DNA from 3 places in the Enterococcus malodoratus genome. Region 3 is predicted to be linked to each of the others. Evidence: riboswitches for the same ligand, from Rfam matches in the RefSeq annotation. Region 3 holds a riboswitch; each other region holds the start of a gene.
What was found. A riboswitch is a leader RNA that binds a small molecule or an ion and turns the genes downstream of it on or off. The one in region 3 is predicted to bind magnesium.
Positions count from the first base shown of each region.

Region 1: another riboswitch for magnesium. It lies ahead of PGP85_RS01170 (FtsW/RodA/SpoVE family cell cycle protein); the one in region 3 lies ahead of PGP85_RS00270 (LCP family protein).
Region 2: another riboswitch for magnesium. It lies ahead of mgtA (magnesium-translocating P-type ATPase); the one in region 3 lies ahead of PGP85_RS00270 (LCP family protein).

Region 1 is NZ_JAQDPG010000001.1:223,093-233,338, reverse strand. Features, by position in the region: gene PGP85_RS01200 (Gx transporter family protein) at 1-114, shown strand, start outside; gene PGP85_RS01195 (polyprenyl synthetase family protein) at 135-1,121, shown strand; gene PGP85_RS01190 (DUF1634 domain-containing protein) at 1,173-1,532, opposite strand; gene PGP85_RS01185 (sulfite exporter TauE/SafE family protein) at 1,532-2,380, opposite strand; gene PGP85_RS01180 (phosphatase PAP2/LCP family protein) at 2,518-4,092, opposite strand; gene PGP85_RS01175 (FtsW/RodA/SpoVE family cell cycle protein) at 4,122-5,273, opposite strand; gene PGP85_RS01170 (FtsW/RodA/SpoVE family cell cycle protein) at 5,251-6,393, opposite strand; M-box (ykoK) riboswitch at 6,507-6,675, opposite strand; gene PGP85_RS01165 (class I SAM-dependent methyltransferase) at 6,887-7,471, shown strand; gene PGP85_RS01160 (MucBP domain-containing protein) at 7,633-9,849, shown strand; gene PGP85_RS01155 (alpha/beta hydrolase) at 9,887-10,246, opposite strand, start outside.
Region 2 is NZ_JAQDPG010000002.1:397,940-408,185, reverse strand. Features, by position in the region: gene purH (bifunctional phosphoribosylaminoimidazolecarboxamide formyltransferase/IMP cyclohydrolase) at 1-1,218, shown strand, start outside; gene purD (phosphoribosylamine--glycine ligase) at 1,234-2,484, shown strand; gene PGP85_RS05295 (DUF3788 family protein) at 2,699-3,127, shown strand; gene guaC (GMP reductase) at 3,357-4,334, shown strand; gene PGP85_RS05285 (aminotransferase-like domain-containing protein) at 4,462-5,883, shown strand; gene PGP85_RS05280 (nitroreductase family protein) at 5,884-6,609, shown strand; M-box (ykoK) riboswitch at 6,653-6,816, shown strand; gene mgtA (magnesium-translocating P-type ATPase) at 7,115-9,721, shown strand; gene pdhA (pyruvate dehydrogenase (acetyl-transferring) E1 component subunit alpha) at 10,113-10,246, shown strand, end outside.
Region 3 is NZ_JAQDPG010000001.1:49,229-59,474, reverse strand. Features, by position in the region: gene PGP85_RS00310 (BglG family transcription antiterminator) at 1-1,160, opposite strand, end outside; gene PGP85_RS00305 (hypothetical protein) at 1,391-1,660, shown strand; gene PGP85_RS00300 (DNA/RNA non-specific endonuclease) at 1,686-2,618, shown strand; gene PGP85_RS00295 (LPXTG cell wall anchor domain-containing protein) at 2,827-3,840, shown strand; gene fsa (fructose-6-phosphate aldolase) at 3,877-4,527, opposite strand; gene PGP85_RS00285 (YxeA family protein) at 4,769-5,140, shown strand; gene PGP85_RS00280 (universal stress protein) at 5,195-5,620, opposite strand; gene PGP85_RS00275 (Nramp family divalent metal transporter) at 5,610-7,193, opposite strand; M-box (ykoK) riboswitch at 7,656-7,823, shown strand; gene PGP85_RS00270 (LCP family protein) at 7,907-9,031, shown strand; gene PGP85_RS00265 (LysR family transcriptional regulator) at 9,098-10,000, opposite strand.

The DNA.
Region 1 (10,246 bases), 170 kb from region 3:
TTTGGCATTCTTGCGGGAATCGTGATCGGTATTGCAGGAAATTACCTGCTGGTTCATGTACGGGCGCTGCAAAAGTTCCAGCTGGATTATGAACTGACAAAGAAATCTAAATAAGGATCAGGAGGCTATCCGAAATGAAACTTCATCCTATGTGGCAAGACTATCCTGATCTTGCTAAACAATTAACTACCACACTGCAATTAATGGAAAATGTTGTCAAATTAAAAAATAAAAACGTTGAGTCGGCCGTTTTGGACATGATCCATGCTGGCGGAAAACTTTTACGCCCGGCCTATCAGCTATTATTCGCGCAATTCGGAGCCGATCAAGACGAAAAAAGAGCCACTTCGCTAGCGGCTTCCATCGAAATGCTGCATACCGCTACCTTGATTCATGACGATATCGTTGATGAATCTGAATTGCGCCGCGGTCTGCCGACGATTCGTTCCGCTTTTGGCAATGACACCGCTGTTTATGCGGGAGATTACTTATTTATTTGCTGTTTCAAGTTATTATCCGATTACGCGACTTCATTAAAAAGTCTGCAGCTGAATTCTCGCAGCATGGAGAAAATTTTAGACGGCGAACTCGGTCAGATGGATGATCGCTACAAACTTGATCAAACGATTGATGAGTATTTGGAAAATATCTCAGGCAAGACCGCGGAGCTGTTCGCCTTGAGTTGTTTTGTCGGTGCTTTTGAAAGCGGCAATAGCGAACGTTTCGCAAAGAAAGCCGGGACCATCGGACACAATATCGGTATCGCTTTTCAAATAATGGATGATCTGCTGGATTATCAGGCCGATGCCGCGATGCTCGGTAAACCCGTTTTAGAAGATGTGCGGCAAGGAGTCTATTCACTCCCTTTGATTTATGCTCTTAATCAAGACAATCAACTGCTGCGGCCTTACTTGGAAAAGAAAAAGAATATGACTGACGAAGACACCCGGCAAGTTCAACGACTGGTTCATCAATTAGGCGGCGTGACCTACGCTCAGCAATTGGCGGCAGAATATACCGAACAGGCCCTCAAAGATATTCGCAAATTACCGGATAACTATTTTGACACAAAAGAAAAACTTGAACGCTTGACGAGTCAAATTTTATTACGCAAAAGCTGATACTAAAAAAACGACCAACAATTTGTTTGGTCGTTTTTTTTATTTATAAAATTATTTTTCGACTAATCCCAGACTCATACCGATAATCAGAATAACCAGTACGATGATCGTGATCGCCACATATAAATAGTCTTTTTCTTTCGCAAAAGCGAAGATGGATACGACTACTCGCAAGACTGGCGTTAGAATCAGACAAAAAAGTCCCAACATGATGAAGGCTTGCCCGTCCAATTGCATCAAGCCTTGAAAAATCAGCGGCAAACTATTCGGTGCTTGCGCTGTGCTTGGTTGAAAGAACAATAAAATCATACCAATCAGAATAATCGTCGCCGAAACAATCACGCCAATCCGCAAAATATAGCCGATCGACCGTTCGATTTTCAGAATCTCTGCTTTTTCTTTGTCTTCCATTAGATTATCACCCCGAATCCGCGCAGTACCATTTGAATTCCCATAAACAATAAAATCGGAATAAAAATCAGTCGAATAACAATTGGTTTCAAGCGCTGCATAATCCGGGAGCCAATCGCTGCGCCGACTAAAACACCTAAAGCTAGAGGTGCCGCAATTTGCGGTAAGATCGCTCCGCTGAAAAAGTAGACCGTCGCAGAAGCCGCTGCGGTGACCCCCATCATTAAATTACTGGTGGCACTTGAAGGCTTCAACGGCATTTTCATGATTGTGTCCATTGCCGTCACTTTGAATACCCCACTACCGATTCCCAGCAGCCCCGAGGCGATCCCTGCACCAAACATCATCGCAAAACCACCCGGTACTTTTTCGACTTGATAATCGATCTGCTCCTCTAAAACTTTATCATAGTAAGAACCATTCAGTTTCAATTTATCTGCCAGCGAATCCTCTGTTGCCTTTTTAACTTGCTTATTCGCTTTCCCGCGTAATTTTTGGATCATATTGCTGACTGAAAAAAGTAAAAATCCGCCGAATAAGATAAATAGAAAACCGGTCGGCACCACCCCTGAAAGCAGCGCCCCAACAATCGCTCCGATTGTCGTCGCGATTTCCAAAAACATCGCCACACGCAGATTCAGCATGTCGTCTTTCAAATAAGCGATCGTCGCGCCTGAACTCGTCGCAATGACGCAAACAATACTTGCGGCAATTGCATATTTGATATCCAGGCCCATAATCAACGTCAAAAAAGGCGTCAAAATAATTCCTCCGCCGATCCCTAAGATCGATCCTAAAATACCGGCCAATACACCGGTCACTAATAATAACCCTATCTGACTAAGCATAACTTCCCGCCCTTTCTGTTGCCATTATAGCGCAACTTTGTAAATAGTCAGATTATTTAGCGGTTGGATTAATTATTCCACTGAATGATTTAATCAAACATTGACGGCTTTGATAAACAGTTCTCATCAATTACCTGCTAATTTTTTGCTACATTCAATTGTTTATGCAGGATCGTCTCTACACGATCCACCTCTTCCTGTGGAATTCGCTGATAAGATATCCCGTCTTGTCCGGTTATTCCATCGCCAGTGAACCCTTCGCCTTGAACCTGCTGACTATCGATTTTTGTGAGACAAGAATGATAACCTGTCATGATTTTTTGCATTTGATCAAACGTCAAATCAGTCTTGCCGTTCTCGCCGATTCCGTCCAAAATCTTTTGGTAGCTAAACAAACTTTTAGTCGACAGCATTTTAGCAATCAGCAGTTCCATGACCTCACGCTGTCTGCCTTGGCGACCATAATCTCCGGTTGGGTCTTCGTATCGCATACGAGAATACTGCAACGCCTCCCAGCCATTCAAATGCTGTTTGCCCTTAGGATAATCGATTCCCTCCGCCGAAAATGCAAAATCATTATCGACCGTTACGCCACCAACCGCGTCAACCAATGTCTGTAATCCATCCATATTTACGGATACATAGTGATGGATCGGTATGTCCAAGAATTTTTCAACAGTGTCCATAATCATCTCAGGTCCGCCGATTGAATGAGCGTGGTTGATTTTATCCTGATAATCCGCGCCAACAATCTCCACGAAGGAATCCCGCGGAATACTCACCAAAGTGGTTTTCTTTGTTTGATTATTCAAGGTCGCCACCATAATCGTATTTGCCCGAAAATCTGTTTTTCGTTTTGCGTCATTGGCGATCCCTAAAATTAAAATACTCATAGGTTCTGAAGCTTCCGGAGATTTTAGTTTATTTTTTCGTTCAACCGGTGCATACATGGAATCCGCCATTTTTTGCGAACTGTGATAAAACTTTAGTGCAAAAACACTTATACCTGAAACCAGCACCACTAAAAATGCCAAACCGCTTAATAACATTTTTTGCCAAGAAAAAATTGACGCTCTTCGTCTCCTTCTTAAACCAATGGTATTCGGTTTCAAGTAGGGATAAAATAGGCCAGCACTGCCAAAGGTCAGACCGAAACCAAGGAATAATCCCGCTAAAACGTCACTGCTGTAATGCACACCTAAATAAATTCTGCCGCCGGTAATGATGATCAATGACAGGACTAATAAAATTTTTACTAGCGCCGGCATTTTTTTCTCACTAAAGGAATAAAGCAAGATCACCGAACAGATAAACGTCGCGATCAGCACAGAATGTCCACTAGGAAAACTATACGAGGAACGCGCAATATATTGAAGCTGGTCGGGACGTGCTCGCTGGATCAATTGTTTTAGCACAAATCCCGCTCCGCTCACACACAATAAATTGCCAAATAGCCAAATCACCCAAGTCCGCTGATGGACCCGCAATAAAAAGATTGCCAAAATACTAAAAATAATGATCATTGGACCGATCGTAGCCAATTTTGCTGTGGCCCCTGCAAAAGCGGTTAAATAAAAAATGTTCGGCAATCGATTTTGGATGAAAATGCCATCAAGGCCTTTCAGCCAATGGGCATCCATCGTTACAGCAATTGTCAGTATCAGCAGTCCAAAAAGCGCCCCGCCGCTGGCAATAAATAGTTTTTTTCGCATAATTATCCTCGTTTCTTCCACACTATTTTTCAAAATGAACTTGTTTTTTCTTTGAACCCCATCATGACTCCCAAACCAATGCCTAAAACAATCAGAGAGGTTCCCCCTTGACTCAAAATCGGCAAAGGAATCCCAGTTAAGGGCAAAACGCCAATCGCGGCTCCGATATTTTCGAAAATTTGAAACAACAAGCCAAAAACGAAGGCCACCGCCACGTAAAGATTTGCCTTATTATTCGTTTTTATCGCGGCCGAAAGAATCTGGTAAAACAGATAGAAATAAAGAAAGATCACAATCGTTCCGCCGATAAAACCAAAGCTTTCGCCAATCACCGTAAAAATCATGTCGGATTCTCGCACAGGTACATAAACCGCGGCCTGATCTGCGCCCCGACCAGTCAGCCCGCCTGATCCAATAGCGTACAAACTTTGAACCTGCTGGTAAGCAATCGAATCTTGGTATTGAAAAGGATCGACCCAAGCTCGAACACGATCCAATTGATAGGTTTTGAAATGCATCCCATAAAGCAGCTGATTGCCCCACTTGCTAAATACTAAAACCAGCAGCAGGCTTCCAATTGCCGCCCCGCTTCCGGTGATCACAGCAAGGATCTTCCAATGAACACCCGAAATAACAAACAAGGCACCTAAAATCGCGATAAAAACCAGACTAGTTCCAAAATCCCGCTGCATGAACATCAATAAAAAGGTCGGCAAACTATAAAGCGCGATTTTTCCAAGAAAGTAGAGATCGCTTTTCAAACTTCGCTGCCGACAGCGCATTTCATTGACTACTGTCAACCGCACCATAAAAAGTGTAAAACTCAGCTTCATTAGCTCCGAAGGTTGAAAAGAAAAGCTGCCGATGCGCAACCAGCGTTTCGTACTGGTCACAGAATACATGGCAGGATCATAAAACCAATACAAAAGTGCCATTACGCCTAGTGAAAGCACATAAAATAAAGGCGCATACTTCAATAGAGTCGCTGTTTTTATTTTACTGACTATCATCATCGCGACCAATGAGAGGACACAAAAAATGATTTGTTTCGTCACGACATTTTTTACATCGACCCCATCCAGCTCAGCCGCCATTGATTGCACGCCGATACTGATCAGATAAAAGAGCAGGATCGGTAAAAACAAAGCATAATTAAAATCATTGTTTAAGCGTTTCAACATGTGGTCGAACCTCCGAAGAAAATTTTAGGCAGACGCCTAAGGCCACTGAGAGCAGCAGGTAGCTCGTGCCCCCATAACTGATAAACGGCAATGGGACCCCCGTCATAGGAATCAGCCCTAGAATACTCGCAATGTTGATACTCGTCTGAATCAGCAATAAGGTTCCGACCCCGAAATAAACCAAACTCACCTGCTGGCTTGGTTCTTTGGCAGCCAGAACAAATAGACGAAGTGCGATCACAAAGAGCAGCGCCAGCACAATAAGTCCGACAATCACACCGAGCTCCTCGATCAAAATCGAATACACAAAATCCGTTTCTGCAACAGGCAGATAGCCCTTTTTAGTGATGCTGTTGCCCAATCCGCGACCAAAAAATCCGCCGTTATAGAGGGCGTAATAGGAATTGCTCATTTGAAATCCTTTGCCATAAGGATCTAAAAAAGGATCTCTAACCAAGCGAATCCGATCATAGGTATGAGCAAACAGTTCAGGCAAAAGAGAATGACTTCCCAAAAAAAGAATGATCCCTCCTGCCAGTGCAATTCCTAGAAAAATAGCCAAAAAGAGGATCACGGTCAGCTGATACGGAAGCTGAGCCGTTGTAATAATCACTAGCGCAACGATCCAGAGAATGATCGCCCCCGTAACCTTCGGCTGCAATAAGATCAGCAGGCCGCTTAGAAAAACCAGCACACTTGGCGTGATCAGCTCGTGCCGAGATCGCTTCTTCCGAAAAAAATAAGCCAAGTAGAAAATCAACGCGACATTCGTTACTTCCGAAGGTTGAAACTGGATGCCGAATAACGATACCCATCTTTGAGCGCCATTGATACTCACACCACTTATTTTTACCAGCAACAGACTGAATAACCCAATGCCCAATAAAATCTTGACGGGTCTTCCCTTCAGCAAAACATCGCTTTTGACGCGATAGATCACTGCGATGACCAGCCAGCTGAGCACCATAAAAATGGCCTGCTTGCTGAATAACGACAATGGATTTTCTCCAGCTGCCATTAAGCGGTATGAACTCGCACTGAAGACAATTAAAAGACCGATTAAGCTAGTCCCTAAATAGGGCAACAACAATAGCCAATCGATCTGTTTTCTTTTCATCATGTTCATCTCTCCCCTTCATCAAGCAACTGTTCGAGACGAGAGAGTCCACTGTAAATAACCTCAAAAAAAAGACACCAAACGTTAGCAAAAAGAACTAACAAGTTTGGCGTCTCACACAATCTCATCGTCTGAGTTTTAGCACTAAACAACGTAAAGAAATTACTCTTAGCTATTTTATGAAAAGCCTTAATCCGACAATTCCTATTTTACACATTGGCGTCTTTCGACGTTTCTGCGCAATAGCCTATGTTTGTTTAGGAGCCTCACCTAACAAGTTTACTTATATTTACTTTCACAACGAATACTACTTATTTTGCCATTAAATATCAAAACCTTTCGTAAATAATCCTAATTTCTTTAATTTTGCTTATAAAACAGTTTATGAAAAATTTACTAGACTAAACGTTTCCTTAATAGAAGCTTCTAATTCACTTTCCAGAGTGGTTATCATACAATAACAACCAGATAGATATCATGTAAGGAGCGACTCGAAATGACCGAAAATGTCTTTGAAAAAATGGCAGAAAGATACGATACTGCCGAACGAAAGAGTTTAGCACAAATTATTACGAAAGAAATTGAACCTGAATTTCACGGAAAAATCATGGATTATGGCAGCGGAACGGGACTGGTCAGTTTACCCTTAGCTCACCGAGCAGAAGAATTGATCCTCGTCGACGCCGCTGAAAATATGCTGGCTGTTGCCGAACATAAAATTCAACAACAGCGATTGACCAATGCGCGCGTGCTGCATGCCGACTTTACAGACGGAGCACCCAAAATATCTGTTGATACAATCATGATGTCTTTAGTACTGCTGCATATTCCCGATACGAAAAAAATTTTAACTGAATTATTTGAGCTTCTACCCAACGGCGGTAAATTACTGATCGTGGACTTCATGAAAAATTCCAGTGTGAGCCACCCGAAAGTTCACAGCGGTTTTGATCCGGCGGAATTGACCAGCCTATTAAAAACTATCGGTTTTTCTAAAGTAAACATCCATGACTTTTATCATGGTGAAAAAATCTTCATGAACCAAGCGGCTGATCTTTTCCTGGCAACCTGTTATAAATAAAATTCTTCCCTCTAAACTTTTAAAAGTTTAGAGGTTTTTTATTAAAAGATGAACAAAAATGTTCAAAATAATAAATTAAAAAAATAAAACTTGAACAGTTTAAAACTAAAAACAGTTTTATTATTTACTAGCTATATTATATTTATAAAGGAGTTATATTTGTGAAGAAAAGTTTATATATATTACTTGCCCACTCTATGGTATTAGGTACTTTTTCAGGCCTGCCATTAAAAAGTGCGGCGGAAGCAACGACTGATACTGCTGAACCCACCCAGTCGACCGCTTCTGATACGTCGTCTCCCGCTTATTCAACAGACAGCACTGTGCCTTCAACAGCAAGTTCTGTCATAAATTCGGATACCACACTTTCAACTAGTACGCCTTCGACGACTGAAAGCTCGGTTACTAGTTCGCAAGCAACAACAAGTTCAACGACGAACATGCCAGAAACACGAGCTTCAACTATAGCAGATTGGATGCCAGATCCAGTCTTGCAGCAGATCGTCGCAAAGGCCATCGGCAAGACAAAAGAAACCTTGACTCAAGAGGATATGCCAAAAGTCACTAGTTTATATATTCAAAATGCTGATAATGCAATCGCTAGTTTAAAAGGGTTAGAATTAGCTACAAATCTTGAATTTTTTTATATGAATTCCAATAATCAAATCACTGATTTCTCGTTATTGACTGCTCTGCCGAAATTGAAGCAAGTCTATCTGATGGGATCGAATGTCACGGATCAAAACGTTCCGAATTTCGGTGCTGGACTCACTCGTCTAAATCTATCTGGCACTAGTGTCACGGATAGTGTTTACGATAAAATCATTAAAATGACTGATTTGGAATCCTTAACTTTCGAATCGAATATGAAGATTACCACAATTGAACCGGTCACTGCACTGACCAAGCTCAATGAACTGCGCGTACAATTTTGCGGAATCACTGATTTCAAACCAATCAATCACATGCCCGCTCTTACTCAATTAGCAGCCTTTGGACAAAACACTGGCAGGAATGATCCAGCTACCGCAATCAATGCCAAAAATTTGAACTATAATGAAGAGCAGCAAACAATCTTTGTTCCCTTTTCAATCATGCCGAATCGAATGGTTAATTTTGATGGCTACATTCCACCCTTCAGTACTTCCAATAGTGACAGTCAAACGTATTTTGATTTCAACGGCGAACAGCTGCCGAGCAGTCGCTTAGCTATCACGGATGAAGGAATTACAGTTTCAGGTGTAACACAGGAAGAATTTAATCAGCTGAAAACCTTTAAGTACAATGCACGGTTGAATAACCCCGCTGGAACTTACCAAACGCCGGAAAGGTTCACTTTTTACGCCATTTCGTCCGGCACCTATTTGCATCAGTTTGACGTTCAGCACACGATCGAGTCGCCAGGTGTGACCGTCAAATATGTCGATGAAGCAGGCGATCCAATCCATCCAGAACAAAAAATCACTGGCAATGTGGATAAGGATTACGATGCAACAACTGAAGAATATCAGTTAGAAATTCCTGGATACTCCTTAGATAAAGATCAATTGCCGTCAAATATGATCGGTACGTTGACCGCCGATCCGCAAACGGTTACCTATGTTTACAAACGAAACGCTGTTATTCTGAAGGCGCACGATTCAACGATCACTGTCGGTGATGAATGGTCGGCGAAAGATAATTTCGATGGCGGCACTGATCCCAATGGGAATCCCATTACGATTGACGACGTTAAAGCCGTTGATGATGTCAATAATAAAAAGGTCGGAAAATATGAAGTTACCTATTCCTACAGCCGCGTTCCTAACAGAAGCTGGTCGGGCGATCAAGCTACCGCGACGGCAACAGTAACAGTCATTGATAAGGCCGAAGTAAAACCTGTCACAATCAAATACGTCGATTCAACTGGCAAAGAAATCCATAAGAAACAAGTTGAAACGGGTAAACTTGGTGAATCCTTTGATTTTTCTGATGAAAAGTACCAGCCAACTATCAAGGGGTATATCTTAGACAAAGATCAGCTTCCTAAAAATGCTAAAGGCAAATTTAGTGATCAAGCGCAAACAATAACTTACGTCTACAAAGCTGAAACGGCACCAACGACCGATACAACTACTAGCAGTGATTCAACGTCAACTACTGATACTAGCGCAACCGCTGAATCCACAACGACAGATTCAACAAATGCTGCTGGAAATATCGTAGACGGCAATTCAACTAAGAAACCCGGCAACCCTGCTGCAGCTGGTACACACACAACAACTCGCAAGCTGCCAAAAACTGGTGAAACAATCACGCCAAGTTATCTTATCGCAGGAATCGGCATGCTGATTCTATCAAGTATCTTATTGATTTTTAACCGTCGAAAAGCGAAATAAAAAAAATCCATCTAGCCGATTCAGCTAGATGGATTTTTTATATATTGTTTTCCAACCATGCTTGATAAAAATCTAATTGTTCCTGTGTGTGAAAAAAATGCTCCCCTGCTTCGAAAACCGTCAGAGAACATTGGGGCGCTTCAGAAAACCTTTCAATAGTTGCCCTTGTGGTCAAATTGTCTTTCCCGCCGTAAAGAATCTTTGTCGGAATCGTCCAGTTGATCGGATGAGCTGCAACATAAGTGTAATACTCCCAATCCAATGTTTTAAAGGGTGTCTCGATTTGTTTTTCTCGTTGCAGATCCTCTGGTGTCAGACCTGACCATTTCAACATATTTTCGATCAATTCTCGCATATCAACGATTGGCGACAAGAAAAAGCTTTGATCAATTTTCTT
Region 2 (10,246 bases), on a different contig from region 3:
GAAACAATTTCTAAACCAGATGTGACGGAAGCAGATGCGATCGAAAACATTGATATCGGTGGACCAAGCATGCTGCGTTCTGCCTCAAAAAACTTTCAATCAGTAACGGTTGTCGTTGATCCGAAAGATTATGCGCTGGTATTAGCTGAATTGGAAAGCAATCAAGCAACTTCTTTAGAAACACGCAAACGTCTAGCAGCAAAAGTTTTTCGTCACACCGCTGCTTATGACGCGTTGATCGCTGACTATTTGACAAAGAGCGTGAATGATGTTGAGCCAGAAAAGTTGACTCTAACTTATGATTTGAAGCAAACATTGCGTTATGGTGAAAACAGCCATCAAACGGCAGCTTTTTATCAAGATGCGTTGCCGACAGCTTATTCAATCGCAAGCGCTCATCAGTTACATGGAAAAGAATTATCTTATAACAATATCAAAGATGCGGATGCGGCTATTCGCATCGCTCGTGAATTCACCGAGCCGACAGTCGTAGCGTTGAAACATATGAATCCATGTGGTATCGGCAGCGGCCGGACGATTTCAGAGGCCTATCAATTTGCTTATGAAGCAGATCCAACATCAATTTTTGGCGGGATTTTAGTTGCCAATCGTGAGGTTGATCTTGCGACAGCTGAAGAAATGCATAAATTATTCTTGGAAATCATCATTGCACCAAGTTTCAGTAAAGAAGCGTTTGACGTATTGTCCAACAAAAAAAATCTGCGTTTAATGACCTTAGACTTTAGTAATCAAGTGAATAGTCAACCAGAAATGGTTTCAGTATTAGGCGGTTTACTTGTTCAAGAGCAAGATGTAGTCGAAGAAATTCCAGAAGAGTGGGAAGTGGCAACGGATCGCAAACCATCCGCAGAAGAGCTAAGAGCGTTGGCTTTTGCTTGGAAGGCAGTTAAACACGTGAAATCAAATGCGATTGTTGTTGCCAATGAACATCAAACGGTGGGTGTTGGTGCTGGGCAAATGAATCGTGTAGGTTCAGTCAAAATCGCTTTAGAGGAAGCGAAAGGCCGGATGGACGGGGCAGTTCTAGCTAGCGATGCCTATTTCCCAATGGATGACAGTGTGGAATATGCTGCTCAGCATGGAATCAAAGCAATCGTTCAACCAGGTGGAAGTATTCGAGACAAAGATTCAATCGCTATGGCCAATAAATATGGTGTTGCGATGGTCTTTACTGGTATTCGTCATTTCAGGCATTAATTCGAGGAGGATTCAATGAAAGTATTAATTATTGGCAGCGGTGGCCGCGAACATGCCATCGCAAAAAAAATGTTGAAGAGTCCGAAAGTAACCGATGTTTTTTGTGCGAAGGGCAACCCGGGTATGAAAAATGATGGGATTCAATTGGTAGATATCGCTGAAGATAACCATAAAGACTTAATCGTTTTTGCAAATGAAAAGGAAATTACTTGGACTTTTGTGGGGCCAGAAATTCCGTTGCTTAATGGAATCGTTGACGATTTCCAAGCGGCAGGACTTGAAATCTTCGGACCGAACAAAGCGGCGGCGATGATTGAAGGATCGAAAGAGTTCGCGAAGAAAATTATGGTAGACAATCATATTCCAACCGCAGCTTATGAAGCATTTACTGACTATCAAGCAGCCTGTGATTATGTTCAAGAAAAAGGGGCACCGATCGTAATCAAAGCGGATGGTTTAGCGGCTGGTAAAGGGGTAACAGTCGCAATGACTTTAGCAGAAGCTTTACAGGCTTTGAAAGAAATGATGACGGATCATCGTTTCGGCGAAAGCGGCGATAAGGTTGTTGTTGAAGAGTTTCTGGCGGGTGAAGAATTCTCGTTACTAGCATTCGTTAAAAATGAAAAAGTCTATCCAATGGTGATCTCTCAAGACCATAAGCGTGCTTATGATGAGGATAAAGGACCAAACACCGGTGGAATGGGTGCTTATTCGCCGGTTCCGCAAATCTCATCAGAAATGGTCGAAACGGCCGTAAACAAGGTCTTAAAACCGGCAGCTTCAGGTATGATGGCAAATGGAACACCATTTACAGGTATTTTGTATGCCGGCCTAATTGCAACGGAAACTGGACCAAAAGTAATCGAATTCAATGCTCGTTTTGGTGATCCCGAGACACAAGTCGTATTGCCACGGTTAACAAGCGATTTGGCACAAATAATCGATGACCTATTAAAGGATCAAGAACCTGAGTTAATCTGGAGTGAACAGGCTTGCGTAGGTGTCGTTTTGGCAGCGGAAGGTTATCCTAATGACTATAAAAAAGGGATGGCGATACCAGAATTCGGCGAGCAGGTGGCGGTTTATTATGCTGGCGTAACGGAAGAGCAAGGGTCAGCACGAGCTTCTGGGGGCAGAGTGCTTTTAGTAGAAGCTGAGGCTGAAACGATTGAGACCGCACAGAAGATCGTTTATCAAGCTTTAAAGGAAGCAGATACTAAGGACTATTTTTACCGCAATGACATTGGAGCGAAATCGTTAAAATAATAAAAAACGACCTTAGGGTCGTTTTTTATTATGCTTAAAACCAAGCGAGATTTAAAAAATGACAGCTTTAATTAAAAGTGTTAAACTAAATATGAAAAAAGCGTTAAAAGGAAATATGAAAACGAAGAAAAATAAAATGAATTTAACTCATACAGACAATTGCATTAGTTAGAATTATTTTTCGTTCCAGAGCGTAGTGAAAGAGGCGAGGACCATGGAAAGAAAACGATCCAAAGCTGATGATAACAAACACGAACTTCAGACGATTTTGTCAGGATTACCCAATTCTCAGTATTTAAAAATATTATTGGCCCAAATCATGAGACATTATGATCCTAAAATCAAATACATTTTTCAGAAACAAACAGGTTGGCAGCTTGTAATTGAACAATATGATGGTTTGCTTTGTCGCATCAAGATCCATAAGGATTATTTTTCTGTTATCACACCATTTCCGGATTTTGGGATAAGCTATTTATCCCCGATGGTAAAAGTGATGTCAGATGAGTTCAAGGAAAAATTTGAAGATGTATCGAAAAATACTCAGCAGATTGAAATGAAAGTAACGAATGAAGAAGAGATGGAAGATGTTGTCTTTTTAGTAAGTCTGCAGGCAAAAAAATTAAGGAACATGCTGGTTTAAAAAGTTAATGTTCGTGTTTTTTGCTATAAAAGTCAAAATCAGCTTGCTTTTTATATGATTATGTTGTAAATTACATAGGGCGATATCGCCCTATGTTTTTTTGTCGGTCACGCTTTTCGCGATTTTGTACAGCATAAAAGAAAAATTTATAGCTGGGGTAAAGCTAGTTCAGCGTGGACGTACAGGACAAAAATAGATGAGATAGTTAGCTTAATCATTGGAGGCCATTATGAAAGTATTTGATTATGAAGATATTCAGTTAATCCCTAACAAGTGTATTGTGAACAGTCGATCAGAATGTGATACGACCGTCCAATTAGGAAAGTTTAGTTTTAAGATGCCAGTCGTGCCTGCAAATATGCAGACGATCATTGATGAAAACATTGCCGAATTTTTGGCGGAGAATGGTTACTTCTATATCATGCACCGTTTTTATGAAGAAGAACGAATTCCATTTATAAAGAAGATGCAGTCTCGCGGCTTGATTACATCGATCAGTGTTGGTGTAAAAGGGTATGAATATGATTTTGTAAAACAACTTGCTGAAGAAAAGTTAAATCCTGATTTTATCACGATTGATATTGCCCACGGTCATTCTGACCCGGTAATCAATATGATTAAGCATATAAAAAAATATTTACCAGAGACGTTTGTTATTGCTGGGAATGTTGGTACACCAGAAGCCGTGCGTGAATTAGAAAACGCCGGTGCGGATGCAACGAAACTTGGCATTGGACCTGGGAAAGTTTGTATTACGAAAATCAAAACGGGTTTTGGAACTGGCGGCTGGCAATTAGCGGCTTTGAGCTGGTGTGCAAAGGCTGCCCGCAAACCAATCATTGCGGACGGCGGAATTCGAACTCATGGCGATATTGCAAAGTCGATTCGTTTCGGCGCTACGATGGTCATGATCGGTTCATTGTTTGCTGGACATGAAGAGTCACCGGGGGAAACGAAGGTTGACGATGGTGTGGTTTATAAAGAATATTTCGGCAGCGCCTCTGAGTTTCAAAAAGGTGAAAAGAAAAATGTCGAAGGAAAGAAAATTTGGATTCCTTATAAAGGTTCTTTAAAAGACACATTGGTTGAAATGCAGCAGGATTTGCAATCATCGATTTCTTATGCTGGCGGAAATGATTTGGAAGCCTTGCAAAAGGTTGATTATGTGGTTGTTAAGAATTCGATCTTTAATGGTGATACAATTTAATAATTTTTAAAAGATTTTTTAAAGGTCATATCAATTTGATTGGTATGGCTTTTTTTCGTACATGCAATTGACAGTCAATAATAATTGGGTTAGCTTTGAATCATCCAATAATGAGTGAGGGAAAAATATGTGGCAACTAACAGAAAAAAAATCCACACCAGTGTATCAGCAGATCATTGAACAAATCATTAACTATATTCAAAACGGCACCTTGCAGCCAGGGGATAAATTACCGGCTGAGCGAAAATTGGCGGACTATTATCAAGTGAATCGATCGACGGTTGTCCACGCTTTAGATGAATTAGTCAGTCTTGGCTGGGTATTGCGGAGACAAGGAAGCGGCACAATAGTTAATGAAGGAAACTGGGGGCGCAGTACGACGCCGCGAGTCGATTGGCGCAGTTTGTTTACTCAAGAAGCTCATCCGAAAGAGCCTTTTCTCGAAAAACTTCAACAGCTGCTAAATGACCCAGAGGCAATTGACCTTTATTCAGGTGAACTCCCATTGAGTCTGATCCCGGATTTTCGCTTTCCTTCCTATACTTGGGAAGAGTTGCTATTAGAAGAGCGAAAACAAAGTCCGCTGGGATATCGACCGCTGCAGCAGGTCATTTGTCAGCGAATTGAAACGGAGCAAAAAATCAAGGTTTCATCGAATCAAGTTCTGATCACGTCAGGCGCGCAACAGGCGATGTTTTTATTATTGCAAGTGATGTTACAAAGCGGTGATAGTGTGGCGATTGAAGACCCGTCATTTTTGTACTCGTTACCGATTTTTGCGAGTGCGGGTATCAGACTGTACGGAGTTGAAATGGATCGCGAAGGAATGCGCATTGACAAGTTGGAACAATTAATCCTGACGAAGAAAATCAAATTGATCATCCTGAATCCGACCTTCCAAAATCCGACAGGTTCAATGATGTCGAATCGGCGTAGAAACGCATTGATCGATCTTAGTCGTAAATATCAATTGCCGATTGTTGAAGATGAGGTATTTAGGGAAATGAACTTCAACGAAATTCCGCCTTCGTTGAAGGAACTCGCACCGCATCAGGTGATTCATTTAGGATCACTTTCGAAAATCTTTGGTTCTTCGATCAAAATAGGCTGGATTGTTGCTGATCAAGATCTGATTCAACGTTTATCTGAAGCAAAGCAAATGATGGATTTTTCGATCAGTGTTTTTCCGCAGGTGATCGCTCATACCGCCTTAACAGACTCGCGGTTTGAACATAATCAAGCCGTGTTGGTTGGAACATTAAAGCAATTGGCGCAGGCGTTTTTAAAAGGAGCAGAAGCAATTGCTGATGATTGGGAGGTATCTGAGATCAATGGCGGTATTTATGTATATTTAACTTGGCGCCATCAACATCTTACGAGAAAAGATTGGGAGATTTTTCTGCGAGAAAAATTATTGATCGCCCCCGCATTTCTATTTAGTAATGATACAATGGCAATGAGAGTGAATTACACTCGGATGACAAAACAAACGCGAGAGCAATTTTTCGCGAAGCTGCAGACAATTTCAAAGGAGTTAAGGAGGAGTTAAATGGAAGCGTTGGAGATCATGAAGCAACATCGGACTTATCGCAATTTTGATGAAACGTATCAGCTATCAGAGGATCAACTGCAAAAGATTTTGCAGGCAAGTCGGCAGGCCCCAAGTTGGATGAACGGACAAATGTACAGCATTATTGTAGTAAAAGATCGTGAAATCCGTGAGAAACTAGTTGAGATGAATCCTGGAAACCCGCATGTGCTGCACAGTTCGGTTTTCTTAGTTTTTGTGGCAGACTTAAAAAGAACGCAAAAGGTCGCAGATCATTATGAGATGGACTACCGTATAGGCGAAGGTCTGGACCCGTTGATTACAGCCGTCACTGATACTGCTTTAGCGTTGGAAAATGCTGTGATCGCGACTGAAGCTTTAGGATTGGGCTCAGTTGTTGTTGGGACAATTCGGAAAGATGTCGCAGAAGTCAGCGAACTGTTAAGATTGCCGGATTATGTTCTGCCTGTTGCCGGTTTAAGTATTGGCAAACCAAATGTGGAAATGCGGGTCAAACCGCGATTGCCAGATCAGACGGTGATTCATTATGATACGTACAAGGATTATGATTATTCTTCGATTGAGGAATATGACGATACGATGGAAAAGTTTGCCGAGGCTCGTGAAACAAAACTTTGGAGTAAAAAATTTGCTGACTACTTTAGCAATACGCCCAACAAGAAAGTTGATGAATTTCTGAAACAAAACAAGTTTTTTCAATCTTAAGTTTGACACTGAAAGATAAGTGACATATAGTAAGGATGTAAATAAGAATAATTGTTAGGTGAGGCTCCTATATGGACACAGGCTACTGCCCAAAAATGTCGAGAGACGCCAATGGGTAGAACAGGGATCATCGTGAAGGTGATTCATAACGTAGCTGACAAATCTGTCTACGCCCTATAGTGCTAAAGCTCGACGATGAACATGAATGAATTTTTCGCGCGTGCTCATTTTCGAGCGCGCGTTTTTTTGCCGTTTATTTGAAACTAAAGCGAATAGAATGGACTTAAGGCGATTTTTGAGAATTGTTTAGTTGAATCGTATGAATGGTGAAGACACTCCTGTTTTTCCGTTTTTGAAAAAAAGAGCTCTTAATCGGAGTTAGCTGCCAGTGATTTCCCTGATAATTGAAAGGATGTGAGGAAGATGGATTATGAAGATAGTCGACCGAAGAGAAAATATAAAAGGGCGGCTTGTGTTGCCTTAAATTTTAGGGGGAACTACTATGATGAACAAAAAAAACCTTCTTGCTCGCAAGATCAGCAAAGATCAAGAACTGAAAAAGCTGGCGATTCTATCTGATCGGGATTTATTTTTAAACTTGCGAACATCATTGCAAGGGTTATCGGAAGAAGATGCACAAAGCCGTTTGGAGGAATACGGGCCAAACGAAGTTTCAGCACAAAAACCTACACCTGGAATTCTATTATTTTTACAAGCATTCAATGATCCATTCGTTTATGTTTTAGCACTATTAGCCATTGTTTCTGTATTGACGAATGATCTTGAAGCGGCAGTCGTAATGACAATCATGATATTAGCCAGTGTGTTGATTACTTTTATTCAGGAATATCGTTCACAAAAAGCGAGTATTGAATTAAAAGAAATGATCGAAAATACGGCAGCAATCACGCGGAATGGTGAAACAAAGGAAATTCCGATGGATGAAGTTGTACCTGGTGACATTTTGACGTTAGCGACTGGCGATATGATTCCAGCAGATGCCGTATTGATTTGGACGAAGGATCTTTTCGTTAACCAATCATCGTTAACGGGAGAATCAATGCCCGTTGAAAAATATCTTGATCAAGATAAGAAATTAACAGATGAAATGACGGCATTGGATTTAACAAATCTGGTTTTTATGGGAACCGATGTATTAAGTGGTCAAGGTAAAGCTATTATTCTGAAAACGGGACAACAAACATTCTTTGGCGACATCGCAAAAAATGCCACTTCAAAACGCGGGAAAACCTCATTTGATATTGGCTTAGCAAGAGTCAGCAAACTATTATTACGAATGGTCATGGTCTTATTTCCATTAGTCTTCTTAATCAATGGACTGACAAAGGGAGATTGGAGCAGTGCATTTTTCTTTGCAATCGCTGTGGCTGTGGGGCTAACTCCTGAAATGCTGCCAATGATCGTGAGTTCCAACTTAGCCAAAGGCGCGTTGACCTTATCAAAACACAAAGTTATCGTGAAGGAATTGGCGTCAATTCAAAATTTAGGCAGTATGGATGTGCTGTGTACCGATAAAACAGGAACAATTACAGAAGATCGGGTGGTCTTAGTCCAGCATCTCGATCCATTAGGAAATGAAAATGAACAAGTACTTGACTTAGCCTTTATGAATTCGACTTATCAAACTGGTTGGAAGAATTTAATGGATATTGCAGTAATTAATTATTTTGAAGAACAAGATCGGAAACTACCGTATCAATCTGTTCAAAAAATCGACGAAATTCCATTCGATTTCTCTCGCCGTCGTTTGACTGTTGTAATGAAAACAGACGAACATCAATTGATGATCACAAAAGGTGCGGTCGAAGAAATGTCAACGATTTGTAAATATGTTGAGATCAACGGAGAGATTATGGAGTTAACGCCGGAGATTCGCCAACAATTACAAACGGTGAATGAAAAAATGAATCGTCAAGGAATGCGAGTAATTACCGTAGCGGTTCGTCGAGATGCCCATGATGAAGCTATTTACTCGACTGATGATGAAAAAGATATGACGTTGATTGGATTTATGGGTTTCCTTGATCCGGCCAAAGCGTCTGCAAAACCAGCAATCAAATCATTACAGCAACATGGTGTGACAGTGAAGGTTTTGACTGGTGACAATGCCATCGTGGCACAAAAAGTATGTCAAGATGTTGGTATTCCGGCAGAAGACTATTTATTAGGAAATCAAGTCGATGAAATGTCGGATGATGAGTTGTACAGAGCAGCCGAAAGCATCAATTTATTTGCCAAATTAAATCCTATGCAAAAATCACGCATTATTGAATCGCTTCAGGATAAAGGACATACCGTAGGATTCATGGGTGATGGTATTAATGATGCTCCGGCACTAAGAAAAGCCGATGTGGGAATTTCGGTCGATACAGCAGCGGATATTACGAAGGATGCCAGCTCGATCATCTTGCTGGAGAAAAGTTTAGCTGTCTTAGAAAACGGTGTAATTGAAGGCCGCCGAGTTTTCAGCAATATGATGAAGTATATCAAGATTACGATCAGCTCAAACTTTGGAAATGTGTTCTCGATCTTAGTTGCCAGTGCCTTTCTGCCATTTCTACCTATGCTGTCTATTCAATTGCTCTTGCAAAATCTGATCTATGACATCGCTCAATTGACGATCCCATGGGACAATGTCGATGAAGAAGAACTGCATGTGCCGACGAAGTGGGAAACAAAGGGATTATTGAAATTTACTGTGTGTATTGGACCGATCAGCTCGGTCTTTGATATTATTACATTCTTAGTGATGTGGTTCGTTTTTGGAGCAAATACGATCGCTTCACAAAACTTATTCCAAACAGGCTGGTTTATGATCGGGTTAACGACGCAAGCGTTAGTGGTTCTGATGGTTCGTACAAAGAAAATTCCATTTATCCAAAGCCGTCCAGCACCACAAGTCTTTATTAGTCTGTTAATGGCTGTAGTAGTAGGTATCATTGTAGTCGTAACGCCTATTGCGGAACAATTTGATTTTGTACATCTTCCAAGCAGCTACTGGTTATGGTATGTAGGGATCGTCGTTGTTTATATGCTGGCAACACAGTTAGGAAAAGTAATCTATATAAAAATTGCAAAAGAATGGATCTGAACTATAACAGAATGGCCTGTACTGGCATTCTGTTTCTTTTTTTGTGAAAAATCACAACAATTATTTAAAATCAGAAGTTGTATCCGTCTTCTTTTTAATACTCTTTCTACACTTTAATGACCGAAATAATGGCAAATTTAAAAAAATCAAAGATATTCAACTTCCGCAATCTAATTAACGGGATTTTGATATCGTAAGCAGGCTGCATGTGATTTCACAAGGAGAAAAAGTGAAACGCTTCAATTCGTTCATAATCGGTGAGCAAGTTTGTTGTCAATTGAATACAAAAATGCTAATTTAGAGAGGAAGGGGCAATAGCAATAATACAGATTGACTTGCTGTTGCACTGATAACAAGACTTAATTTACTTAAGAGAGGAAAGTGTGACACCATGGCAGAAAAAGAGTTAACGATTGATTTTGAAGCCTTACTAAAAGATGTAAACGCGGATTTTCCCGTGTACCAAGCGCTGGATGAGGACGGAAAAATTGTAAATGAAAATTTAGTTCCTGATTTATCTGATGA
Region 3 (10,246 bases):
TTGCGTTCCAACGAAGCGGCGAAAAATAGCGTAAAGAAACTAATCTCATGATCCGAAAACGTGATCTCCAACATTTTTTCTATCGACGAAATCTGTTTACGAATAATCAAATGCAAGTCACAGTAATGATCTAACACATAATCGTACATTGGATTTTCTAACGATTCTTTCGCCAACGTTCGTTTATAAGCTGGCCGCAAATGATTGATCAGTCCCTCATACAATTTCTGATCCCCTTTGAAATCTAACTCAGGCAACTCACTATTCACTGCGGTAATAAACGTTTCAACTAGCAGATTGAAGGTTACCCACTTATCAGAAATCAACTCCTGATATTTTGTGATCGAGGCTTCGGACAATTTATTGGCTAAATAAATCTGTTCGGTTGAACTGACAGGTTGGCCAAAAAGTTCAACCAATTCCCTCCGATAGTCAAATAAAGTCTGTTCTTCTTTACTCAAAAAGTCCTTTTCACTAATTGTCGAAAGCGTCTCTCCCAATTCGATTCGTTTCTTCGTAATCCAGAAATGGATTAGTACTTTTTGAAAAGCTTCATCACTTAATTGAATACCCAATCGATCACAAATTTTTTCAATGAATGCTTCAATATCGCCCAATAATTGTTGCTCCCGCTCAAAGTGCTCCGTTTCAAATAGTAACGGATCTTGTTCAAGTGTTGCGGCCAGCAGATTGCGAATAATGATTTCATCGCCAATCACTCGATACCCCCGGAATGGGAGTGTTTCAAGTTCGATTCCGTTTTCCTCAAGTTTCTTTTTAATCTTCTGCAAATCACTCAATAAGGTATTTTTAGAAACCAATGTCCGTTGCAGCAAATCTTCAGAACTAAAAATACCCGCTGAAAGTAAGATAGACTCTAAAACGCGAATCCGCCTGATCTGCTTATCACTGCTGACAAAATCACTATTATTGAGCAATAGTTTCTCGATATCTACCGGACTATCAACGCTGTACTCAACACGCGCTTTATCAATGATGATTGTCTTCTCGGAAACCGAACTTAGTGTTTCATTTAATTTATTGATGTCGTTATAAATCGTTCGAGTACTCACGTGAAATCGTTTGGCCAACTGATTGATTTCAACGGTTTTTCCTTGTTTTGCTAGCAAAGTATATAAATTTGATAATCGATTATCCATAAGCTTTCCTCCTGAATTTAGTATAAGGCATCACAATCGTCATGAAAAAGAACAGTTCATTTCAAAAAATTTGAAATGAACTGTTCCAGCTAGCAGCCATTGTAATAATTAGTTTTACATTTTTAAATCATAATTAAAAGTAACAGATTTAAGCGCGATTTCTTTATCAGAGCATTAATTGCTTAAAAATGCTAAAATTGACCTATAGATTTTTAAAAGGATGTGATTTTTTGGAAGAATATCGCGGCTTACTAGAAAAAACGATTTTACTGCAAGAAAAGCCGATCATGATGTCTTTACTGATTATGAGCGATGGCGAAACGAAGACCGAAGTTTTGATCAAAGATCGTTATCTTTCCGGTTATGTTTTTCGCTTACCGGAAAACAAATATATGATTCATATTGAAGGTCGCCGCAACAAGCGCAATCAATTAGTTGCGAAACATTTTGAAATTATGAATCCTGATGAATACATCAAGATCATCGGCGCGCCCGAATAACTTGAAAGAATAGGAGCAATTCCCCTTGTCAAAAAAAACTAAACTAGTTGCTGCAATCGTGATTGCGGCAGCTAGTTTCGCTGTCTACGGCGTAAAAGATCATCTTCAAGAACCAAAAACGACCACACCAGCAACGACACAAACACAATCGCAAGTCGTTTCAGCACAGCAGGATTTGGCTCAGCTTAACTATGAAGATACTCAGACGATCGAGATCAATCAAAATAAACCGACTTTTTCTAAAGAGGACCTTTCCACTGCGAATGGTCCTTGGGAAAAATTCGGCGACTTGGATCATTTGAATCGAGCGACTGATGCGGAAGCTTTACTAAATAAAAAATTGATGCCCACTGAGAAACGCGGCGAGATTTCCAGCGTCACGCCGACAGGTTGGCACAATAAAAAAATCAACGGCCAATATCTCTTCAATCGTTCTCACCTGATCGGGTATCAATTAACCGGACAAAATGCCAATTGGAAAAACTTGATCACTGGAACTCGGCAATTGAACAGTCCGGAGATGCTGCGGTTTGAAATGGATATCAAATACTATTTAGAAAAAAGTAATAAAAATTACGTTCGCTATTCTGTCGTTCCTGTTTTTCGCGGCGATGAACTGTTAGCTCGTGGCGTCCACATGATGGCTCAATCTATCGGCAACGACGATATTCATTTCAATGTCTACATTTTTAATGTGCAAGAAGGCGTCAACTTAAATTATGCGGACGGCACTAGTACGATCGGCACTAAGTCGCAATCATCAACTTCATTAACGTCCTCGACTGCTTCTCCCGAGAAAGAATACGTTGATAGCTCCGGCAAAGGATTGATCAAGGGTTCAAAAAGCGGTGTCTACCACTTGCCCGGCAGCAAATATTACGACAATACTACGAATCCAAGAGCGTGGTTCAAGACAATTGATGAAGCAAAAAAAGCCGGATATCGCGCCGCAAAATAAATTTGAAAAAAAATTCACATTAATACTTTACAGATACATTTCTTATGTTACAATAATGTTACGAAAAGATTAAATTGCCTGTTTAACTCATTGCAGCTTGAAATAATTGGAGGTATAAAAAGTTCTTATCGACAAATTGTTTGAAAGATCTCGTTGGATGAGACACGGCATGAAGGACATTCACAACATTGACTAAGGAGTGAGATTTTTGAAAAAATTACTATTTGCTTTATCGCTATTCATTCTATTCCCCATCAGCGCGAATGCTGAAACTGAGAATTCGGCTCCAGCAGAGAATTCCCCTGTAGCCGCAACCGAACAGACGACTCCCGTTGAAGCAAGCAGTGACAACGGAACTGTTGACTCTAGTGTGACTACTGAATCAACCTCAGCCGCGCCTGCTGATAACAGCGAAGTTAAAGATATTCAGAAAGCCAAAGATAAAACGGTTGAGCAAATTGAAAAAGAGACTGGCGTGAAAAAGAGTAACGATCCTGTCGGCAACGAGCAAGATCCTGAAAAAATTCGCGAAATGTTGAAAGACGAATCAATGAAAAGTTTAATTTCATCAAGCGAAGTTGACGGTTATTCTGACCAGCAATTATTGAATGCAATGAATTTGTGCCAACGAATCAGCGCAGATACCTACGGCTTGGATGTCGGCGGTTATGCTCGAATCTTACAGGCACTTTATAAAGACAACACGCTATCTTGGAGTAAAATCGAAAATATTTTAAATTACAATCCAAATAATTACACCAATGCTCTTGAAATGATTGATCAACTTGACAGCTTGCAGGCATACTTAGCGGCACTGTACCCTAGCAATAGCTCCTTTATGCCGATTCGTCAAATGAGCAATCAGGAGTTAACAAATGTCCTAAAACACATTTCACCGCTTCAAGAACAAATGATTGGAACGCAAGGAAACTTTTTCCCTGGGATTATTGCTTGGATCGCGCGGTATGCGAAAGATGATGCTGTTCGGGCTGGAACGACAAGTTCAAGTACAACAGATACTTCGACAACCGAAGAATCAACAGCCTCAACGACAAAAAGCGCTGAGAACAACGCCCCGGCTAAAAACGATAAAAAAGACAACAGCGGTTCTAGCTTCCTACCAAAAACCGGTGAACAAAGAAGAACCTGGTTAACGGTGGCTGGCGTCATTATCTTAGCTCTAATTGCCTTTATCATGGTTCGTCGAAATCGTAAAAAATAAAAAAAATCAGTGAGCAAAAATCTGCTCACTGATTTTTTATTGTTTTGCTTGGTAGGCATGCCAATCGGCTTCGAATTGGGCGATCCCATTCGTCGTCAATGGATGGCTCCATAATTTCTCGAATAGATTTCCTGGGATCGTAGCGATATCTGAACCCGCTAATGCAGAGGCTTCGACATGCCCAAGATTGCGAACACTTGCCGCAATGATTTCAGTTTTAAAGTCATAGATATCAAAAATTTCTCTTAGATCACTCACCAATTGAATCCCGTCAGAGGCAATATCATCCAGCCGCCCTAAGAACGGACTGACATACGTCGCCCCAGCTTTTGCGGCCATCAACCCTTGAGCTACCGAAAAAATCAAGGTGACATTGGTTTTGATTCCTTCTTTAGAAATTGTGTGAACGGCTTTTAGTCCGGCCTCTGTCATCGGGATCTTCACCACGATATTGGCGGCCCATTGATTGATCTCCCGCGCTTCACGAATCATCCCATCACTATCTAACGAGGTGACTTCTGCACTGACCGGCCCATCTACCAACGCACAAATTTCTTTGATAACGGATTCAAAATCTTTGCCCTCTTTTGCGATAATCGTGGGATTTGTCGTTACACCATCCACTAAGCCAAGCTGATTGATTCGTTCGATTTCTTCAATATTCGCTGTGTCTAGAAAAAATTTCATAATTTCCTCCTATAATCACTTGTTCCATCGCCTGCAACACCGATTGCACCTGTCTGACTTGTCTGCCTATAAATGACTTTCCTACTATTGTATAAGTATACTCACTCCCGGCAGTTTCTTCAATCTCCGCCGCCGACTGTGTGACAGTTTTGTTAGTCGCAGATAGGTCCCTCGCCCGATTTTTGATACCTTCATCATTGGTAAGCTAAAGGTATCAAAGGTGAAAGGAAGAAAAAGAGTTATGATCAAAAAAATACTTGGTGTCCTTATCGGAGCCCTCATTTTATTATTCGGTACCATGCTTTATTCTAAACATTCAACCAGTGAGGTCGCCGGGGTTTTGGATCAACTTAATCCTTTAGTTCCGAAAAGCGAAATCTATGTGAAAACAACGAAGCCCCAATCGGTGGATATCCATGGGGCTGCCAGCTATCAGCAAATTGCGGCAAACAAGGACGGCAAAACACGAACCGTGCAATTTGACGGGATGTCCGAACTCCAGACTAATCGTTACTTGAAGCTCATTAATAAAGGGGCTCACATTGAAACCTATGAAGAAATCCGGCGTGACCAAGTCCCAGAGAAAGCATTAAAAGTAATTGATCCGCGTTAATAGAAACGAAAAAGATTCGCCCGTCAGCTCTGACAGGCGAATCTTTTTTAAAAATCAGCGGATAATAATCGTCGATATTTTGGCGTATCTCGCCATATAAGCAGCTTGGCTTCCGAAAAAATCTCTTATTCTGCTCGTCGATTTCGCTCCGATGACCAGCAGATCTGGCTGGTTTATCGGAATAAATTTATTGACAATCAATTCCCCCGGATTGCCTTCATTGACGATTGTGGTAACACGAACGACCCCAGAGGCGAGCGCTTCCTGTTTGTACTTCTCGCTTCGCTCTCTCAACTCATTCATTTCCTTTTCCCAATAATTCTTATCCAAGGATTGATACACATTGATATTTTTTTCCTCTAATATAGAAACAATAATCAATTCAGCCATCGCCTGACGCGCCTCTTGGATGGCATAACGAAATGCCTTTAGTGCATCTGGACTATCGTCTACACCAACCATAATTTTCTTAAAATTCATCTTCACTCTTCCCTTCTGCTCTAGTCGTTTTCAGTTGCTGGGCATAGCGTTTGTCTCCCTTGTACAGCTCAATAATGGTCCAAATTAGAACGAGCAGAACCAGGACAATGATTCCATACGACAGATTATCAGCGAATTGAAGCTGGCTCGTCGTCGCTGCATCGCCAAAGAATCCTTCAATTTGATTCGGCAAGCCCTTCATATTCAAAAAGATCAGGCCTAAAACTGAGAGCCAGCCCAAGAGTTTTATCAGCCAAGAGTTTTTGAAACGCTCGCCCATCTCAATCCGACTATCGGTAAACATCAGCAGCGGCAGCATCGAGAATGGCAAGGCAAAAGCCAGAAAGACTTGCGAGTTGTTCATCAAATTATTGATCGCGATATGCTCCTCTACGTCGCTTTTCCCACTGGTCATCAACACACAGATCAATACAGGGATAACTGACAGGAGTCGGGTGACCAACCGCCGCAACCAGATTGGCACCCGCATATGAACGAAGCCTTCCATAATGATTTGCCCCGTAAGTGTCCCGGTAATCGTTGAATTTTGTCCCGAAGCCAATAAAGCAATCGCGAAAAGAATCGACAAAATACCTGAACTTGCTACGTGGGCCAAGATGGAGTTGTTCATTACAGTAGGATCTGATAAAGCCTTGAACAGACCGAAAAATGACGGGTCTGCGACACTGCCTGTTTTGAAAACCGCCACTCCCATAATTAAGAGCAGAGAATTGACAAAAAAGGCCATTGTCAACTGAATATTCGAATCCCATTTTGAAAAGCGCAAGGTCCGCGCAATATCTTCCGGATCGTTGTGATTGATTTTTCGACTTTGTACTATCGAAGAATGCAAGTAAAGATTGTGCGGCATCACGGTTGCTCCGATAATTCCCAATGCGCCGGTCAAGGGTGTTTGTCCAGCGACGGGGTGACTCGTTGAAAATGCCTCAGCACTTGGCACCAGTCCTTTGATAACCTCGTTCCAAGCCGGTTTTGACAGTGCTACTTGATAGGCGAAAATAATAAAAATGACGACAATCAATGCTACGACGATTGCTTCGATTTTTCTAAATCCGATTTTAGTCAATAAAAGCAGCAGCAGGACATCAAAAACGGTAATGAACACCGCGATGAATAAGGGAATATGGAACAAAAGGTAAAGAGCGATGGCTCCCCCGATTACTTCAGCGATATCCGTTGCCATGATCGCCAGCTCCGTTAAAATCCACAGAACGACGCCCAATGATTTGCTGGTTCTCGCTCGAATCGCCTGAGCCAAATCCATTTGAGACACGATTCCTAATTTGGCTGACATATATTGCAGCAGCATGGCGATCAAACTAGACATGAGGATGATCGACATCAGCAGGTATTGAAAATTCTGTCCCCCGGTAATCGAGGTTGACCAATTTCCCGGGTCCATATAGCCAACGGCAACTAATGCCCCAGGGCCTGAATAAGCGAATAGAGTTTTCCAGAAGCCCATATTTTTGGGAACCTCGATAGTTCCGTTGATTTCTTCCAGTGACGGTCCGTTTGCATATTCTACTAAGTGATGCTTCGTGTGCGTCACCTTTCTTTTGTTTGGATGCGGATCATTCAATCAAATTCCTTCTTTCAAAAAAAGCTCTTATAATTATTTTAGGCAAACCTAAAATATCGCAGATAACCTTTTTTCGCAATAAGCAGTGGTGCCTAAAAGACCCCAGCTTTGACTTTTTTTGAACTGAAAGTGTTATGTCAGAATGTTCCTTTCTCAATCATAAAATTTTTCCCTAATGTCCCCTCGTTTCTTTTCTGGCCTTACTACTTATTGGGTCAGTAGCAGCTTCAATTACCTTAAAATAGTTATTTTTAAAAAACAAAAATATGAAAAGCGTTCTTTTAATACGCTCTTTTCGTTTTTTTCGTAAAGCCTTTTCGCCTATTCAACAATGTTTGTTTAGTAATTTCAATTTTAAATATATTGTTAAGAAAAAGTATCCAACTATTTTCTTTTATCCAATACCGTTATTATATACTCAGTTAACAGCAGCAAATACCTTGTTAGGTGAGGCTTCTATACAAACATATGCTATTGCGCAGAAACATCGAAAGATGCCAATGTGTAAAACAGGAACTGTCGAATTAAGGCTTTTCTAAATATAGCTAAGGATCTTCTTTACGTTGTATAGTGCTAAAACTCAGACGATGAGAGGACACGAAAGGATAGCCTTCTTATTGTATGTAAGAGGGCTATCCTTTTTGTTAATACAAATCCGTTTTATATCGAAAGGAAGTCTTATCATGAAACGAGCGCAAAAGATTATTTTACTTTGTCTCACAGCGATTTTAATGTGCACCATTTCTGTTTCCGCCTATTTTTTACTCGCCAACCAGCATTTAAGGAAAACGCTGGATAACGGCTATCATCCTATAAAAAATGAGTATCACACTAAGAACAAAAAGGATACTGAAGCCTTTTTGATCATGGGTTTGGACAATACGATCGAAAGAAAGCTGGGTACCACGCGGACTGACGCCATGATGGTCGTCACGCTCAATAATAAGACCAAAAAGATTACCTTCTGCAGTCTGCCTCGAGACAGCTTTGTGCCGATTGATTCAAAAAATTATCACGGCAACCAGCGGATTGAGGCGGCGTACACCTTTGACGGACCGACCGCTTCTATCAATACGGTAGAAAAATTATTGAACATTCCGATTGATCATTATTGCGTGTTCAATTTCTTATCCTTCATTAAGTTCATTGATGCGATCGGCGGAATCGATATTGATGTCCAGCATTCTTTTGACGGTGTGACGAAGGACGGCCCGGGCGCGATTCACTTTGACGAAGGAAAACAACATGTCGACGGGACAAAGGCCCTGTCTTATGCGCGGGAACGCCACAGCGATAACGATATCATGCGCGGATTCCGCCAGCAGGAAATCATCCAATCCGTCGGAAATAAATTAAAATCCAAAGAAGCCGTCAAAAATCTTACAGGTATCATTGATTCCTTTAATAACAATATCCAAACAGACATTACCACCGATCAGCTGCTGGCGCTGATGAAAAACGGCTTGGTTTACAGTGACTACGAAAAGCAGCGTCTCACTTTTGATTGGCGAACCTTCAGCAACCAAGGTCGCAGCATGGTGGAGCTGTATCCAGATAGCATCGATTATGTAAGCCACGAACTGAGAGTGAGTCTCGGGATTGACAAAAAAAATGAACAAGACAAAAAAGGTTTTGTCTTCCATACCGACGGCGACTATCTCTATCAAAGCGACTACTCTGTTCAAGATGAAGCGGCCGAAGACAAGGAATCTACCTCCCTCAACGGCAATACCTACATCGGCACACCAGATAATACAGAAACCGGTGCGCTGCCTACTGTTAAAACTAAAAATGGGTTTGTCCCTTGATAACGACGAAAACAGCGTATAAGTTCTCTGACGGAGACACTCATACGCTGTTTTTATTGTTTAAAATTATTGGCTGCTTAGGGCCGGTCGGCCATTCCCTTTAATTTCTATCTCTTTGAAAATCCGTTTTAGGTCATTTTCGACCGCCTCAATATCAAAAGCATGATGACTGGTTTTATTTTTATATAAATAGAATTCCAGGCTTAAGGCGCTAGGTAAAGCCAGAAAATGAATCGACTCGCTGGCTAACAGCTCCTTTTCAATCGCATGGATCACAAAAACCCCTTTTTTCTCCTTCAGCCATTTATGAATCCCTAAGCTGTCATGGCAATAAAGATAATCAGGTGCAATATTGAAAAAGTTCGCTGTTCGTTGAGTTAGCTGCCGATGCCCTAAATGATCTGTTAAGACAATAAAAGGCATTTTTTCTAAATCTTCGGCGGTTGCCTGCTTCAGTTCATTTTTCACTAGGGAGGCATTGGCGGCCAAGACCATTTTTGAACGGATCAAAGACGTTCGTTCAAATTGTGGGTCCTCCACCACACTGCTGGTGATTACCAGATCGACTTCCTTTTGCTTTAACTGATTAAACAGCTCTAGCGGAGCCGCATTAATATAGTTGATTGTGTAGGATTCATCCCTGCAAGCACACTCCCCCGCTTCGAATATCAAAACTGATTCGCTGATTCCTACTTTAAAGGAAGGCCGATCAATCATTTGATAGAGCGGAAAATGAATTTTCTTGGCCTCCTCAATAATCCGTTTAACAAACGGCAGGATTTTTTCTCCCTCTTCACTTAATACCAATTTCTTCCCATGGCGAAGAAATAAATCGTAGCCAAGTTCATTTTCAAGACTTTTCAGTGCCGAACTTAATGAGGAAATGCCTACATACAGCTCCTGAGAAGCTTTAGAAAGGCTGTTGTATTTAGCGATAAGGTAGAAATACTCTAATTTTTCAATTGACATTTTTTTCACTTCCAAGCACGCAATATTTTAGGTCAACCTAATTTTGCTCTTACTCACCCCAAATAATCAAGGAAAAACATTTGATAACAGAAGTTCTTTAACAGCGATTAACGATTGATTGATATTTTTTTAATAACTTTTTGAACGAAAAACAGGATCATTGATTGAACGCATCAATAGCTGCCCGTTCCAATAATCTGGAAAGCGATTATCCAAAAAGCGAAAAGTCGCAGAAAGCCTTTATTT